Regions from separate parts of the Lysinibacillus sp. Bpr_S20 genome, predicted to be linked through region 4. Evidence: riboswitches for the same ligand, from Rfam matches in the RefSeq annotation. Region 4 holds a riboswitch; each other region holds the start of a gene.
The links. Region 4 has a riboswitch for thiamine pyrophosphate ahead of thiC (phosphomethylpyrimidine synthase ThiC). Riboswitches for the same ligand answer to the same signal wherever they lie in the genome.
Positions count from the first base shown of each region.

Region 1: another riboswitch for thiamine pyrophosphate. It lies ahead of thiM (hydroxyethylthiazole kinase); the one in region 4 lies ahead of thiC (phosphomethylpyrimidine synthase ThiC).
Region 2: another riboswitch for thiamine pyrophosphate. It lies ahead of thiW (energy coupling factor transporter S component ThiW); the one in region 4 lies ahead of thiC (phosphomethylpyrimidine synthase ThiC).
Region 3: another riboswitch for thiamine pyrophosphate. It lies ahead of MWJ95_RS15090 (ABC transporter substrate-binding protein); the one in region 4 lies ahead of thiC (phosphomethylpyrimidine synthase ThiC).

Region 1 is NZ_JALNLQ010000004.1:118,247-121,804, reverse strand. It holds gene mbcS (acyl-CoA synthetase MbcS) at 213-1,802, opposite strand; TPP riboswitch at 2,045-2,143, shown strand; gene thiM (hydroxyethylthiazole kinase) at 2,233-2,988, shown strand; gene thiD (bifunctional hydroxymethylpyrimidine kinase/phosphomethylpyrimidine kinase) at 2,988-3,558, shown strand, end outside.
Region 2 is NZ_JALNLQ010000002.1:433,381-436,938, reverse strand. It holds gene MWJ95_RS06540 (MFS transporter) at 1-842, shown strand, start outside; TPP riboswitch at 909-1,016, shown strand; gene thiW (energy coupling factor transporter S component ThiW) at 1,257-1,757, shown strand; gene MWJ95_RS06530 (EVE domain-containing protein) at 1,823-2,302, opposite strand; gene MWJ95_RS06525 (hypothetical protein) at 2,316-2,639, opposite strand; gene MWJ95_RS06520 (MarR family winged helix-turn-helix transcriptional regulator) at 2,677-3,099, opposite strand; gene MWJ95_RS06515 (VWA domain-containing protein) at 3,463-3,558, opposite strand, start outside.
Region 3 is NZ_JALNLQ010000005.1:263,229-266,786, reverse strand. It holds gene MWJ95_RS15090 (ABC transporter substrate-binding protein) at 1-905, opposite strand, end outside; TPP riboswitch at 1,083-1,192, opposite strand; gene parC (DNA topoisomerase IV subunit A) at 1,499-3,558, opposite strand, start outside.
Region 4 is NZ_JALNLQ010000013.1:82,412-85,969, reverse strand. It holds gene thiC (phosphomethylpyrimidine synthase ThiC) at 1-1,719, opposite strand, end outside; TPP riboswitch at 1,856-1,970, opposite strand; gene MWJ95_RS22040 (AEC family transporter) at 2,183-3,112, opposite strand.

The sequences.
Region 1 (3,558 bases), on a different contig from region 4:
ATTTCCTAATTTGTTTCAAACTTATTGCAAAAATATGATTCAACTTCTATACATATCATACATTTTAACAAATTCATAGCCAATCTTTGGTGAAGAGCCAATACTATGCACAAGCACCATTCAATCTATAATACATTACTTAATTTTATAAAAAAAATCAAAGTTCATAAAAAAAGCAAGAACTTTGATTTTCGACATTATTTCCTAGGAAATTAATGATGTTTGACATAATGGATTTTTTCTTGCTCACGTAATTCGACACGACGAATTTTGCCCGATGAAGTCTTTGGTAGCTCAGTAACAAACTCAATTGCACGAGGATATTTATAAGGGGCTGTTAAAGTTTTTACATGTCTTTGTAGTTTTTTTATTAGCGTTTCATCACCAACTTCTCCATCAGCGAGCACAACAAATGCCTTTACTAGATTTCCACGAATTCCATCCGGACTTGCGACAACGGCAGTTTCTTTCACAGCTGGATGCTTCAATAACGCATCTTCTACCTCAAATGGGCCTATCGTATACCCAGATGAAATAATGACATCATCTCCACGCCCTTCAAACCAAAAATAGCCATCTCCATCTTTATATGCACGATCTCCTGTAATATACCAATCGCCTCTAAACTGTAAATTTGTACGTTCAGGATCGTTTAAATATTCCTTAAATAAGGCGGGTGTTTCACAGTGTACAGCAATATCTCCAACTTCTCCAATAGCAGTAGGATTTCCAAAATCATCGATAACTTCAACATTATTACCCGGAGTAGGCTTCCCCATTGAGCCCATTCTAGGCTCCATCCCTACCATTGTACCCACAAGTAATGTATTCTCTGTTTGTCCATAACCATCTCGTACTTGTAGATTAAAGACCTCGGTAAATACCTTTATCACCTCACTATTTAAAGGTTCACCTGCTGACACAGCCTGACGTATCGTACTTAAATTGAAGTCTTGCAAATTTTCAAGGCTTGCCATAAATCGGTATTCGGTTGGTGTGCAACACAGAATATTGATATTGAATTTTTCAAGCAGCGTAAGGTATGTTGCCGCATCAAAGTGACCTTTGTAAACAAATGCTGTAGCACCACTTCCTAAAGTAGCGAGGAACGGGCTCCAAATCCATTTTTGCCATCCTGGAGCTGCTGTAGCCCAAACAATGTCTCCTTCTTGAATGCCAAGCCAATTTGGAGCAGTAGTCCGTAAATGTGCGTAACCCCAGCTATGCGTATGAACTGCTGCCTTTGGATTACCTGTTGTCCCACTCGTATATGCTAAAAAGGCAATGTCAGTATTTTTAGTCGGTGTAGAACTTATGTAGGTCGTTGGTTGGTTTTGCATTTTTTCAAGCAACGGCTGCCAAGGTTCATGTGCGTGACCAATAACAAATTGCTGTATTTCTTGGAAATTCTCCACATTATCGAATTGTTCAATATAAGGCTCAAATGCAACAACGCCTTTTGCATCGGCGTGTTTGATTCGATATTCAATATCCTTCGTTCTTAACATCTCTGAACTAGGTATAATCGTTAAACCTGCCTTTAAGGCTGCAATATAGACAATATAGGCTTCCACGGATCTCGGTACCATGACTAATATAACATCACCTTTTTTTAAACCTTGTGATGTAAATACATGCGCTGCCTGATTTGCTTTTTCAAGTAAAGCTGTATATGTAATGTACTGAATTTCTCCGTTTTCGTTATAAACTAATAAAGCATTTTTGGTAGAATCCTGTGCATATTTTTCAATTTCCTCTGAAATGTTATACCATTCTGGTGCGATTAAATCTTCTCTTTTCATAGCAAATGCCCCCTTTTGTACGCTCATTATAAAGCTCCATTTTTATCATTTTCAATGGAAGACACTCTAAATCATTAAAGTCGTGACAACTATCATGCTCTACTATATGGCAACAGTCACGGATCGATTCTATCCATTAACTTTGCGTAATCGTTGCTTTACACAGTAAACATTTACTTATGAAGATAAAAACTCCCTATTGAACATGATTGAATAATATGGTACATTTTGGTCAACTAAAAGCAAGATTGCAGGGGGACTCATTTAGAGTTGAGAAGGTAAAACCTGACCCTTTGAACCTGTTAGTTAATACTGACGTAGGGAGCAATTCACATCTATTTACTGATGAAAGGCTCTTTTGCGTGTTGTTTTCCACACGAAAAAGAGCCTTTTTTGCACGCTTACGTCCATCCAACAAGGAGGACTTACATTGATATTTCAAACTATCCGAAAACAAAACCCACTTATTCATTGCATTACTAATTATGTAGTAGCTAATTTTCAAGCAAATGGCTTATTAGCAATAGGTGCTTCTCCAGTAATGGCTGATGACAGTCATGAGGTTGAGGAAATGGTCACAATCGCCTCAGGCTTATTGATCAATATCGGTACCCTTAATGAGCGCATGAAAGAATCCATGTTACTTGCAGGAAAAAAAGCAAATGCCCTTGGTATTCCTGTTATTTTAGATCCCGTTGCTGCTGGCGCAACATCTTATCGGAAACAAACGGTACAGCAATTACTAGAAGAAATAAAATTTGCGGCTATTCGTTGTAATATTGGAGAGCTCGCTGCTATTGCCAATGTAGAATGGCGACAAAAAGGCGTAGATAGTGGCAGTGGCTCCATTTCTTTAGCAGTCGAGGCACAAAAAGTAGCTCAACTCTACGATTGTCTTGTTATAGTAACCGGTGAAGAGGATTTTATTACGGATGGCAAGCATCAGCAATGGGTTACAGGTGGACATTCTCAAATGGCAGAAGTTACTGGAACAGGTTGCTTATTGAGTGCAATTTGTTGTGCCTCCTACGCCGTAGGAAATAAACCAATTGACCAATTAGTAGAAACATTATCACTTTATAAAAAAGTAGCCGAGCAAGCCGCTTCTTCTACACAATTCATTGGCGATTTTCAAATCGCAGTATTAAATGAACTACATCGACTTTCCAAGGACGGTGAAGCATGATGCATATTGTAACGACAATAGCCGGTTCAGATAGCGGGGGTGGAGCAGGAATCCAGGCTGATTTAAAAACATTTCAGGAATTAAAGGTGTTTGGAACCTCTGTTATTACAGCTTTAACGGCCCAAAATACTCTCGGTGTATCGGATGTCTTACCAATTGAAGTTAGCTTCGTTGAAAAACAACTAAAAGCGCTAGTCGAAGATTTTACAATAAGTGCTATTAAAACTGGAATGCTGTTTTCCTCCGAAATAATCCAATCAATTGCACGTATTTTAGCCGAAGTAAATATTCCGCTTATCGTAGACCCTGTCATGATAGCAAAAGGTGGTGAAAGCTTATTGCAACAACAAGCAATTGAAGCTTTACGTAGTCATTTGTTACCTTTAGCAACAATCGTAACACCGAACATTCCTGAGGCAGAAACCCTTTCTGGAAGGAAAATCAATTCTTTAACAGATATAAAAGAAGTAGCTCAAGTCTTATTACAAATGGGCGTTCAATGTGTCATTATTAAAGGCGGTCATTTAGAGGATCCATGTTTTGCTACTGATTATGTATTTTTTCAAGGTG
Region 2 (3,558 bases), on a different contig from region 4:
TGGCTTTTGTGGCAGACGTCACAACATATGAGGAACGAGGAAAAGGTATGGGTATGCTCGGGGCAGCAATGTCCTTTGGTTTTATGATTGGACCAGGTATCGGTGGATTCCTCTCAAAAGTTAGTTTGCATTTTCCGTTTTATACGGCAGGCATTGCAGCGATCTTAGCAGCTATTTTATCGTTTTTTTTATTGCCTGCTACTAAGCCGAACACAGCGCAAAGAGCACAGAAGCGGGATAATCTTGCTAAGCAGATGGCCCGTTCAGTCCGTATGCCTTATTTTGTGATGTTAATTATCATGCTTGTATTTTCTTTCGGAATTGCTAATTTCCAAACAACATTATCGTTATTTGTGACTGACAAATTTAATTACACACCTACTGATATCGCTATTATTTTAGTTGTGGGTGGCGCTTTTGGTGTTGTTGTACAAATGTTTATTATTACACCGCTGTTTAATCGCTTCGGCGAAATGAAGGTAGTATTAGTCAATTTATTTATTGCAGCCGTTTCGATTTTCTTAATATTATTTGTATCTGGTTTTGCATTTATTTTGATTGTAGCGACAATCTTCTCTACAGCTACGACGTTGATTCGTCCAGCTGTCAACACATTGATTTCAAAGATTGCCGAGAATGAACAAGGCTATGCAGCAGGTCTGAACAATGCGTATATGAGTCTTGGGAATATGATTGGACCAGCTTTAGCAGGTATATTATTCGATTGGAATATGAATAGCCCTTATATTGTCGGAGCTATTATTTTAATGGCTTGCTTTTTCCTTGCCCTTATTTGGACAATGAAAAAAGCACCACATCTTATGCATCCTGATACAAAATAGTCTGAAAAGTTATTGACTATTTCTAGTAGTATGCTACATAATTATGGGGATAACTGACAAATGAATTTTTACCACTAGGGGAGTCTTTAAAAGGCTGAGACGTATATGGTCATATACGGACCCTTTGAACCTGATCTAGTTCACACTAGCGGAGGGAAGTGGCGACACTTGCTTTTTACTATGTAAATGCAGGGCCGCTTCCTATTGTTTTTAGGAAGCGGCTTTTTTTCTGGTTTTTATTGTTATTGTCGGTTTTTTGCGCTTTAGCGGCGGAACTTCTATGTTTAGCGGCGTTTTTCGTGCTTTTTGCGGCGGAACTCACACCTTTAGCGGCGTTTTTCATGCTTTTTGCGGCGGAACTTCCGCATCTACCGGCGATCACTATTAAATTCATATTTCAGAGGAGTGGAAATTATGTCAATTCGAAAGTTAACAATCATGGCCTTATTAGTAGCAATTGCCGTAGCAGGTTCTACCTTCGTTTCAATACCAACGGGAATTGCGCGTGCCTACCCTGTACAGCATGCCATCAATGTTATTAGTGCTATCATTCTTGGACCAGTGCCTACTGTTATGGTCGCCCTCGTCACAGCCATTATTCGGATTTTAACAGGTACAGGTTCATTATTAGCTATACCAGGCAGTGTTATCGGTGCACTGTGTGCAGCTCTTGCCTATAAATATAGCGGCAAGCAATGGCTAGCAGGTGTCGGCGAAATGTTCGGGACAGGAATTATCGCCTCACTCATTGCAGTACCTTACGCACATTTATTTATGGGGACATCCGTTGCTGCTTTATTTTTCATGCCTGCTTTTTTAACCTCAAGTACTATTGGTGCTGTATTAGGCGTTGTCATTGCTAGCAATTTGCGAAAGACAGTATTTGTAACTAACCTTAACACTTTACTTAAATAATGATTATGCGTTACTTTCTTTATGGCAATAAATTAAGAAAGTAACGTTTTTTATTCTAAACAAATTCAGCCATACTTCAATGGTAATCCCATTTCATGTGCAATTAATAAAAAATCTTTTTTGCTTATTTCAAAATGACCAAACCTGAATTTATAACCATACTTCGATGTATCTTCTACAAATTCCAAATAATCTAAGATCCTTTTTATTGGCACAGCTTTTGCATCTTTATAAAAATCTATATCTCTTCTATAAGGGATAAAATTTTCTGCCATTTGGAACTCGTATATTTTCTCGTCTTTTACTCTTCCAATTGCGGTAAACGCTCTTATAGGCTCGTTACCATCTAGACTTTTTTTAGGAGAATAATAGATAATCCAATCTCCTTTTCTCATTCGTTTCAAAGGTCTTTCTTTGCCATGGCATAGCTGGCTAAACCCTCCATCAACTCCTTTTTGCACATGATTGAGAGATGCTACGCCAATCCAATATTTCGTGTCTCTTTCAGGCGTGGGAAGAGGATTTCCTTTAGGATTTAATGACATGCTTCAGTCTCCTTTATTTTGGGATCATTGTAAATGATTTAATTTTTTCATTTTCAAGAATCAACCTTTCTTCCAGAAATACTGGGTTTGGTAAACCATCCCAAGTAGTGGAAACAATTGCCCTACATTCTAGATCATCGCCTTCAATATTTTGGATCGTTAATTTAAAGCCTTTCGGCATAGGTGACATATAAAAGTTCTGTATTTCTTTTCTGCCTTTAAAAATTTCACCTTTAAAATTTTTCAATTCCCCGTGATCTGCATACATGTCAGATAAATCCTGACCCTCTTCTTGTGCTCTTTTTAAATACTCTTTCATAACCTCTACTGCTTTCATCTGTCATCACTCTTTCTAATTGATAAGGTTTTAAGCACTATGTACGATTTTCATATACTTTTGTCAAAATACTTTTCAACTGCTCTTTTTCTTCCAATGAAAGTAGTTGTAAAACTTCATTCTCAGAAATCGCAAGGGTCTTCATTAATTCTTCTGCCAAATTTTCACCTTGTTCTGTAAGGCAGATTAAATTCTCTCTTCTATTTTCTTGATTTTTTTCCCTATAAACATACTTTTTTTCTTCTAAATCATCGATAAAAAAGCGGACACTATTTTTATCCAGCTTTAAAATCTGCCCTATTTGAATTTGGCTAAGTTTCTTTTCTTTTACAGCAATCATGATCCCGACTTCTCTCGATTTCATTTGAAATTTTTCGTTGATATATTTCTCGAGATTTTCCTCTAAAGCCTCGGCTAATTTAAAGCTTAGAAAACCAAAAGAATTCATAATATTGGTCATGTACGATCCCCCACAAAAATTTATAGTACGTAAAAATGATAGTAATATTTTATTACTATCATCAATTATTACACTTATATACATTATTTACAAGTAAAATTTTACCTGTCTCAGAAAATTTGCGCATCTCTTTAGAAGGTGGATGTCGATAAAAATTAAAAGTTGGGTGATAAAACGCCAAAGTTAGTCGATAAAATTTAAATGTTGGTCGATAAATTGCGAAAGTTCGTCGATAAAATTTAAATGTTGGGTGATAATCGCTGAAAGTGTTAATACTAAAAAGTTGATTGTCATTTTTTTAGATAGAATGCAAAAAAACGATGGCTCATAGCTTAAAAACCCATGAACCACCGTTTTAACTTACTAATGTCGTTTTTTCATGCCCTTTAATAGCTGGGCAACATTTGTGTCCTCTGCCTGTATTTGTTTTTCCTCTACAGGTGATTCTTTTTTCTTTGG
Region 3 (3,558 bases), on a different contig from region 4:
TTCGCGTAGTTTTCCCAGACTGCTAGTTTTTGCTCACCCCATTGTGTAGCGTCGTCTTGATACTTATCTGCTAGCCATTCCTGACTTTTATGCACAAGATTCTTATCTAAATCAGGAACCGCTTCTAGTAAAATATCAGCTGCTTCATTAGGGTGATTTATTGCATACTCATAGCCCTTTGCTACAGCAGCGACAAATGCTTTTACCGTCTCAGGATCATCCTTCATCATTTTTTCATTTGTAGCAAGTACAGGTGTGTAATAATCTAGCTGCTTGCTATAATCTGTTAAATAAAGCATGTTCAGCTTTTCACCACGAAGTTCTGCTTCAATACCTGTCCATGCATAATAAATCCATGCAAAATCAATATCTTTTTTCATCATTGTGAAGAAATCTAAATCGCCTGCATTGACGATATCTAACTTATTAATATCCGCATTTTCTGTTTGCATAAGTGACTGTAATACAGCCTTTTCAAGTGGTGCACCCCAGCCACCGTATGTTTTACCTTCAAAATCCTTTGGTGATGTAATACCTTTTGATGCGATAGATGCGAAGCCAGAAGTATTATGTTGAATAATCGCTGCAATCGATACTAAAGGTACATCCTGCACACGCGCCTGAGTAATTCCTTCCTGATAGCTTACGCCAAACTGAGCCTTCCCAGACGCTACGAGCTGATCTGCACCCGCTTCACCAGGTAATACAATATCAACATCTAAGCCCTGTTCCTTAAAGTAACCCAGTTTTTCCGCGACATATAAACCTGTATGATTTGTGTTCGGTGTCCAATCAAGAACCACCGATACTTTTGTTAATCCATTAGCATCCTTTTTAGCCTCTTTTTCGCTACAACTCGCTAATGTGAAAAGTGCAGCCATTAGGACCAATAACCATTTTTTCATGCCGAATCCTCCAAGTAAGTAGTGTGAAAGTGTTCATGAATGAATGTCTGTACCAGAAGAAAGCGTATTCATAGTCTTTTTATACGAAAGGCCTGTGCATGCATCAAAAAGTCCGAAAAACATAAAAAACGCCTAGGATTCCTCCCAGACGTTATACAATCAGTATCAAAAACTTTCTTTTTTTGAATAGATGTTCCCTACGCTGGTACGAGCCAAATCAGGTTCAAAGGGTCAGCATCTATCGGACACAATCTCAGCTGGCAACACCAGCCCCCCTACATTCTTTCCATATGAACTTTTCGATGATTATTATACCCATAACTATCCGGAAATGACAAGGCTCTGTTTACCGATTGCGCAGTAAATATAAATTTAACAGCATAAATCTCTATCTTCAAAAACTCCATTTTCTGACATAGACCAGTCCATTGATGAAATTTTCTTTATCAGCGATAATTGGGAGTTTATCAGCGATTCTGTTACTTTATCAGCGAATATCAGAAGTTTATCAGCGATTGCCCTAGTTTATCAGCTGAAAAAACAAATAAAAAAAACCCAGCTCTCAAAAAGAGCATGGGCTAGATAAACGAATTTTATTTCTCTTCTTTTTTGACTGTAAAGACATGTGAAATGGCACCGTCTGTCGCAATATCTACTTTAAAGGAGCCGTTGGAGTGGCGATCTGCTCGGGTTAATGCTTGTACATCAAGAATCTCTTGTACGCCTTTTTCCGTCTCGATTGTAAGCTGTTCCTCATCAGTAACTTTTTTGACAGCCACGATACGATGTGGGTTCGCTTTTAACTCTGTTAATACTTTTAAGCCGCGTTTTGCACGACTTGTCATTTCTACTTCGGCAACATTCATTTTCTTCACAGCACCGCGATGTGTGACAATCGCAACATAGGCCGTGTCATTTGGCGGTAAAACATTGATGCCGACTAATGCTTCTCCATCTTTCAGCGTAATCCCTTTGACGCCACCTGTTTTGACACCCGTTACCGGCAATTCCTCTATTGGGAAACGAATCGCATAGGCAGTATCTGTCGTTAACATTAGTTCTGCCTCGTCCGTCACAATGTCTGCAAAAATCATTTCATCGCCTGACTTAACATTCATCGTTTTGATTGGTTTCGAATAGCGTGTAACAGCATAATCAGCTACAGGGGAGCGTTTAATTTGTCCATCCTTCGTAGCTGTTAAAATATACGTATTGGCCTGTTCGAATGTTTCAAAACCGTATACAGCAATAATAGACTCATCTTCCCCAGTCGGCACGATACTGGAAATATGCTGACCAAGATCCTTCCATCGAATATCAGGTAGTTCATGGACAGGCTGATAAATATAATTGCCTCGATTTGTGAATAATAGTAAATGATGCTGTGTATTTAAATTTGCTTCATATAATAAATAATCGGAATCCTTCATCGCAAAATCCTGACCATTCGAAGCTGCATGTGAGCGTGTAGATGTACGCTTAATATAGCCATCCTTTGTAACTGTCACAACGACCTCTTCACTTGGCACAAGGACATCTAATGTAATTTTGATTTCTTCAATTTCTTGTTCGATTTTTGAACGACGTGGCTCTGAAAAACGCTTTTTAATATCCTGTAGTTCTTGTTTAATGACACGTACAAGTTTTGCTTCGCTATTAAGAATACCTTCTAGCTTCGCAATCAATTTATTTAACTCTTCCTGTTCAGCACGTAATTCAGTAATATCCGTATTCGTTAAACGGTATAATTGCAAGCTCACGATAGCCTCTGATTGCACTTCCGTAAAGCCAAACTTCTCCTGTAAATTTGTTTTGGCATCGCGTTTATCATTTGAAGAACGAATGGTTGCAATGACTTCATCTAAAATGGACAACGCCTTTATCAAGCCTTCCACAATATGCGAACGATCTTTAGCCTTTTGCAAATCGTAAATGGAGCGGTTCGTTACGACTTCCTTTTGATGGGCAATATAAGAATCGAGTAACAATGGCAATGTCATCATTGTCGGACGACGATTATGGATCGCAATCATATTAAAATTATAGGCTACTTGTAAATCAGTTGTTTTGAACAAGTAATTTAAAATCCCTTGTCCAGGCACATCTTTTTTCAGTTCAATCACTACACGTAGGCCAGTACGATCCGATTCATCACGAATTTCCGAAATTCCTTCAAGGCGTTTATCTACGCGTTGCTCATCGATTTTCTTTACAAGATTCGCTTTATTAACATCATATGGTAATTCAGTAATAACGATTTGCTCTTTGCCGCCTTTAATGGGCTCAACAACTGCTTGCGCGCGCACGATGATTTTACCGCGACCTGTTTCGTATGCCTTTTTAATACCATCAACACCTTGAATAATACCACCAGTTGGGAAATCAGGCCCTTTAATGACTGTCATTAATTCATCAACAGTCGTATTAGGGTTATCTAAGCGCATAAGAACACCGTCTAGCACCTCATCAAGTGCGTGCGGAGGGATATCCGTTGCATAGCCGGCCGAAATACCCGTTGAGCCGTTGACTAGTAAGTTCGGGAAACGCGCTGGTAAAACAGTTGGCTCCATATCCTGATCATCAAAGTTTGGTACAAATTCAACCGTTTTCTTGCCGATATCGCGTAGCATCTCCGCTGCAATAGCAGAAAGTC
Region 4 (3,558 bases):
GTGAATCGCTTCAGTCGTATTTAAGTCTTTTTCTTTTGCATAATTACGAATATCCTGTGAGATTCTCATACTGCAAAACTTAGGTCCACACATTGAACAGAAGTGCGCCGTTTTTGCCCCTTCCGCAGGCAAGGTTTCATCATGATATTCGACTGCACGTTCTGGATCCAGCGATAGGTTGAATTGATCGCGCCAGCGGAATTCAAAGCGTGCCTTAGATAGTGCATCGTCACGCTGCTGTGCTCCCGGATGCCCCTTCGCTAAATCTGCAGCGTGTGCAGCAATTTTATACGTAATAACCCCTACACGAACATCCTCGCGATTCGGTAAACCAAGATGCTCTTTTGGCGTCACATAACATAGCATTGCCGTACCATACCAGCCTATCATTGCAGCACCGATGGCCGATGTAATATGGTCATAGCCAGGAGCAATATCTGTTGTCAGGGGCCCTAAAGTATAGAAAGGGGCTTCCTTACACACTTCTAACTGCTTATCCATATTTTCTTTAATCAGATGCATCGGCACATGCCCTGGCCCTTCCACCATCACTTGGACATCATGCTCCCAGGCAATTTGCGTTAATTCTCCTAACGTTTCTAGCTCTGCAAACTGAGCCTCGTCATTTGCATCCGCAATAGAACCAGGACGTAAACCGTCACCTAAAGAGAAGGCAACATCATAGGTTTTCATAATTTCACAAATTTCTTCAAAATGAGTATATAAGAAGCTCTCTTGATGGTGATATAAACACCACTGAGCCATAATCGAGCCTCCCCGAGACACTATGCCTGTTACACGACTAGCCGTTAATGGCACATAACGCAGCAATACCCCTGCATGAATCGTGAAGTAATCAACGCCTTGCTCAGCCTGTTCGATTAACGTATCACGATACACCTCCCACGTTAAATCCTCTGCCACACCATTTACTTTTTCTAGCGCTTGATAAATCGGCACCGTCCCTACTGGCACCGCGGCATTACGGATAATCCATTCACGTGTCGTATGAATATGCTTACCAGTTGATAAATCCATAATGTTATCAGCACCCCAGCGTGTAGCCCACGTCATTTTTTCTACCTCTTCCGCAATAGAGGATGACACCGCCGAATTGCCAATATTGGCGTTAATTTTTACGTGGAAATTACGTCCAATAATCATTGGTTCGGCCTCAGGATGATTAATATTTGATGGCAAAATAGCACGCCCTGCCGCAATCTCTGAGCGCACGAATTCAGGGTCCATATTTTCACGAATCGCCACAAATTCCATTTCTGGAGTAACAATCCCCTTTCGAGCATAGTGAAGCTGCGTTATATTTTTACCTTTCTTCGCACGCAAAGGCTTTCTAGATAAATCCGGAAAAACGTTTTCTTTCATTCGTGGATCATCAGCATTACGGAATCCATTGTCTTCTGGCTTGATCGTACGACCTTCGTATTCTTCAACGTCACCCCGTTCTCTAATCCATGCACTACGTAAAGCTGGCAATCCTTTCGTAATATCCACCTTATACGCTGGATCAGTGTATGGACCACTCGTATCATAAACACGTACTGGCGCATTTTCCTCTTCCCCAAAGCTTCCTGTCGTCGGACTTAATGCAATTTCACGCATTGGCACTAAAATATCTGGTCGTGATCCTTCTACATAAACTTTTTTACTTCCATCAAAACTAGACATAATCGTAATATTCTTGTCGCTAACTGTTGTCATAAACTACTTCGCTCCCTTTTACATTTATACAAGGACCGAATCTAGCTAACCCCAACAAAAACAAAAGCCGAATCCAAATAATAATTTTGGATCCGGCTAAGAATGTAAAGGTAAAGTTATTGCAAATAACATAGAGTGCAATAATGGTTAACTTTCCCACGCTGGTATGAGCCAGATCAGGTCCAAAGGGTCAAGAAACCTCTAAGCGTTTCCCTCTCAGCCTGACTCATCAGACTCCCCTAGTTAATGCTATTAAGTTTGATGTTAGTGTAGCAGATATTGCTAATAGATGGAAGCTTCATTTTATTATTTTTGGTACATTCACCAAGAGTCAGCGTCAGATGAGACTCTAGAAAGCAAGCACATAGGCCCTCAAGAAACGTTATTGTGATGAATTCATTTTTATATGAACACTTTGAAGATTTATCGGAACAATTACAGTTTTTATCGACTTTTATAGCTGTTAGGTAAACAACAGTTCCGCTACATAAATCACGATCGTCACCGTTATACAGCTTACGATGGTTGAAAATAAAACTGTTTGTGCAGCAGTTGCTGATTCTACGTCATATTCTAATGCCAGACTAGAGCTATTACGCGAAGTCGGGAACGAACTAGCTATAAAAAGTGATTGTGCCACGACACCATCAAGACCAAGCGCAAAAATGATAAGCAATGCTACGGTAGGCCCTAAGATTAGTCGTGTAAAACAGCTTATGTATACCATCTTATTGAACATGGATTTGATTTCAAGTTGTGATAGTTGTGCCCCTAAAGTTATTAACGCTATAGCAATAAAGCCATCTGCCACATGGTCGATCGGAATTCTTACAAACTGCGGAATAGCGATATTAAAATAGTTCATTGCCACACCAATAATAAGCGCATGAATAATAGGCATTTTGAGGAAGTCTTTTATAATTGACATGCCCGATTTTGTTGAAGAAATTAAATTGTACAAGCCATAAGTATAGGTCGTCATATTTTGAAATATGACAAGAATGACCTGAATCGCTACTCCAATCGGCTGGGTCACAAAAATCATTTGCGCAACCGGGATACCATAATTGCCTGAATTAATGAGGACAACACTATTTTTAAATACAGCTGCCTCTGTTTTTACTAATCTGAGTCCCTTTGCTAGAAAGTGACTAAGCACCATTTGGCTTCCTATGAAAAGTAGAATAAATAACGCAACCTCACCAAGCACAGACAGCTCTATACTCGTTTCATATAGGTTCACAAAAACAGCTGCTGGCATGAAGCAATATGTAATAAGTTGAGATAATGCCTTTAAATTAAAGCGAAATTTCTTTTGTAAAACTGCCCCCAGTACTAGAAGCACTAATATCGGAGCTACAATTTGGAAAAAAATCATACCGAGATACATCATAGTGATGCCCCCCTTTCGTAGTGCTATTTTTACACCTGGTCAATGGACTGAACCAACATCTACTATATTACGTAAAAAATAATTTACTTTCATGCAAACTACAAATTCTTGTCATTCTTTTGGATTTCTATTCATATTATTGATAGACTCTGAAATCTTTGGTAGCTCTTCGTGTTAATCGTTTAAAGCAATACTCCAACACCCCTCCATTTTCAAATATATCGATAGCGAAAAGAGGGCCGCACCACATTGAAGGACTTATCGAATTAAGTAGATTTTTAAGGGCTTTCAGAATTTCAATCACATTACCCAGAAGGTCTAAATTATATAAAAGAGGACTATTTATCCATTTATTTTTTATCACCTTAGTAAAACATGCCCTTCGTATACCAATATATAGAAACATATGATATATTATCTACTAAATACTAAGATTGGAGTGATTT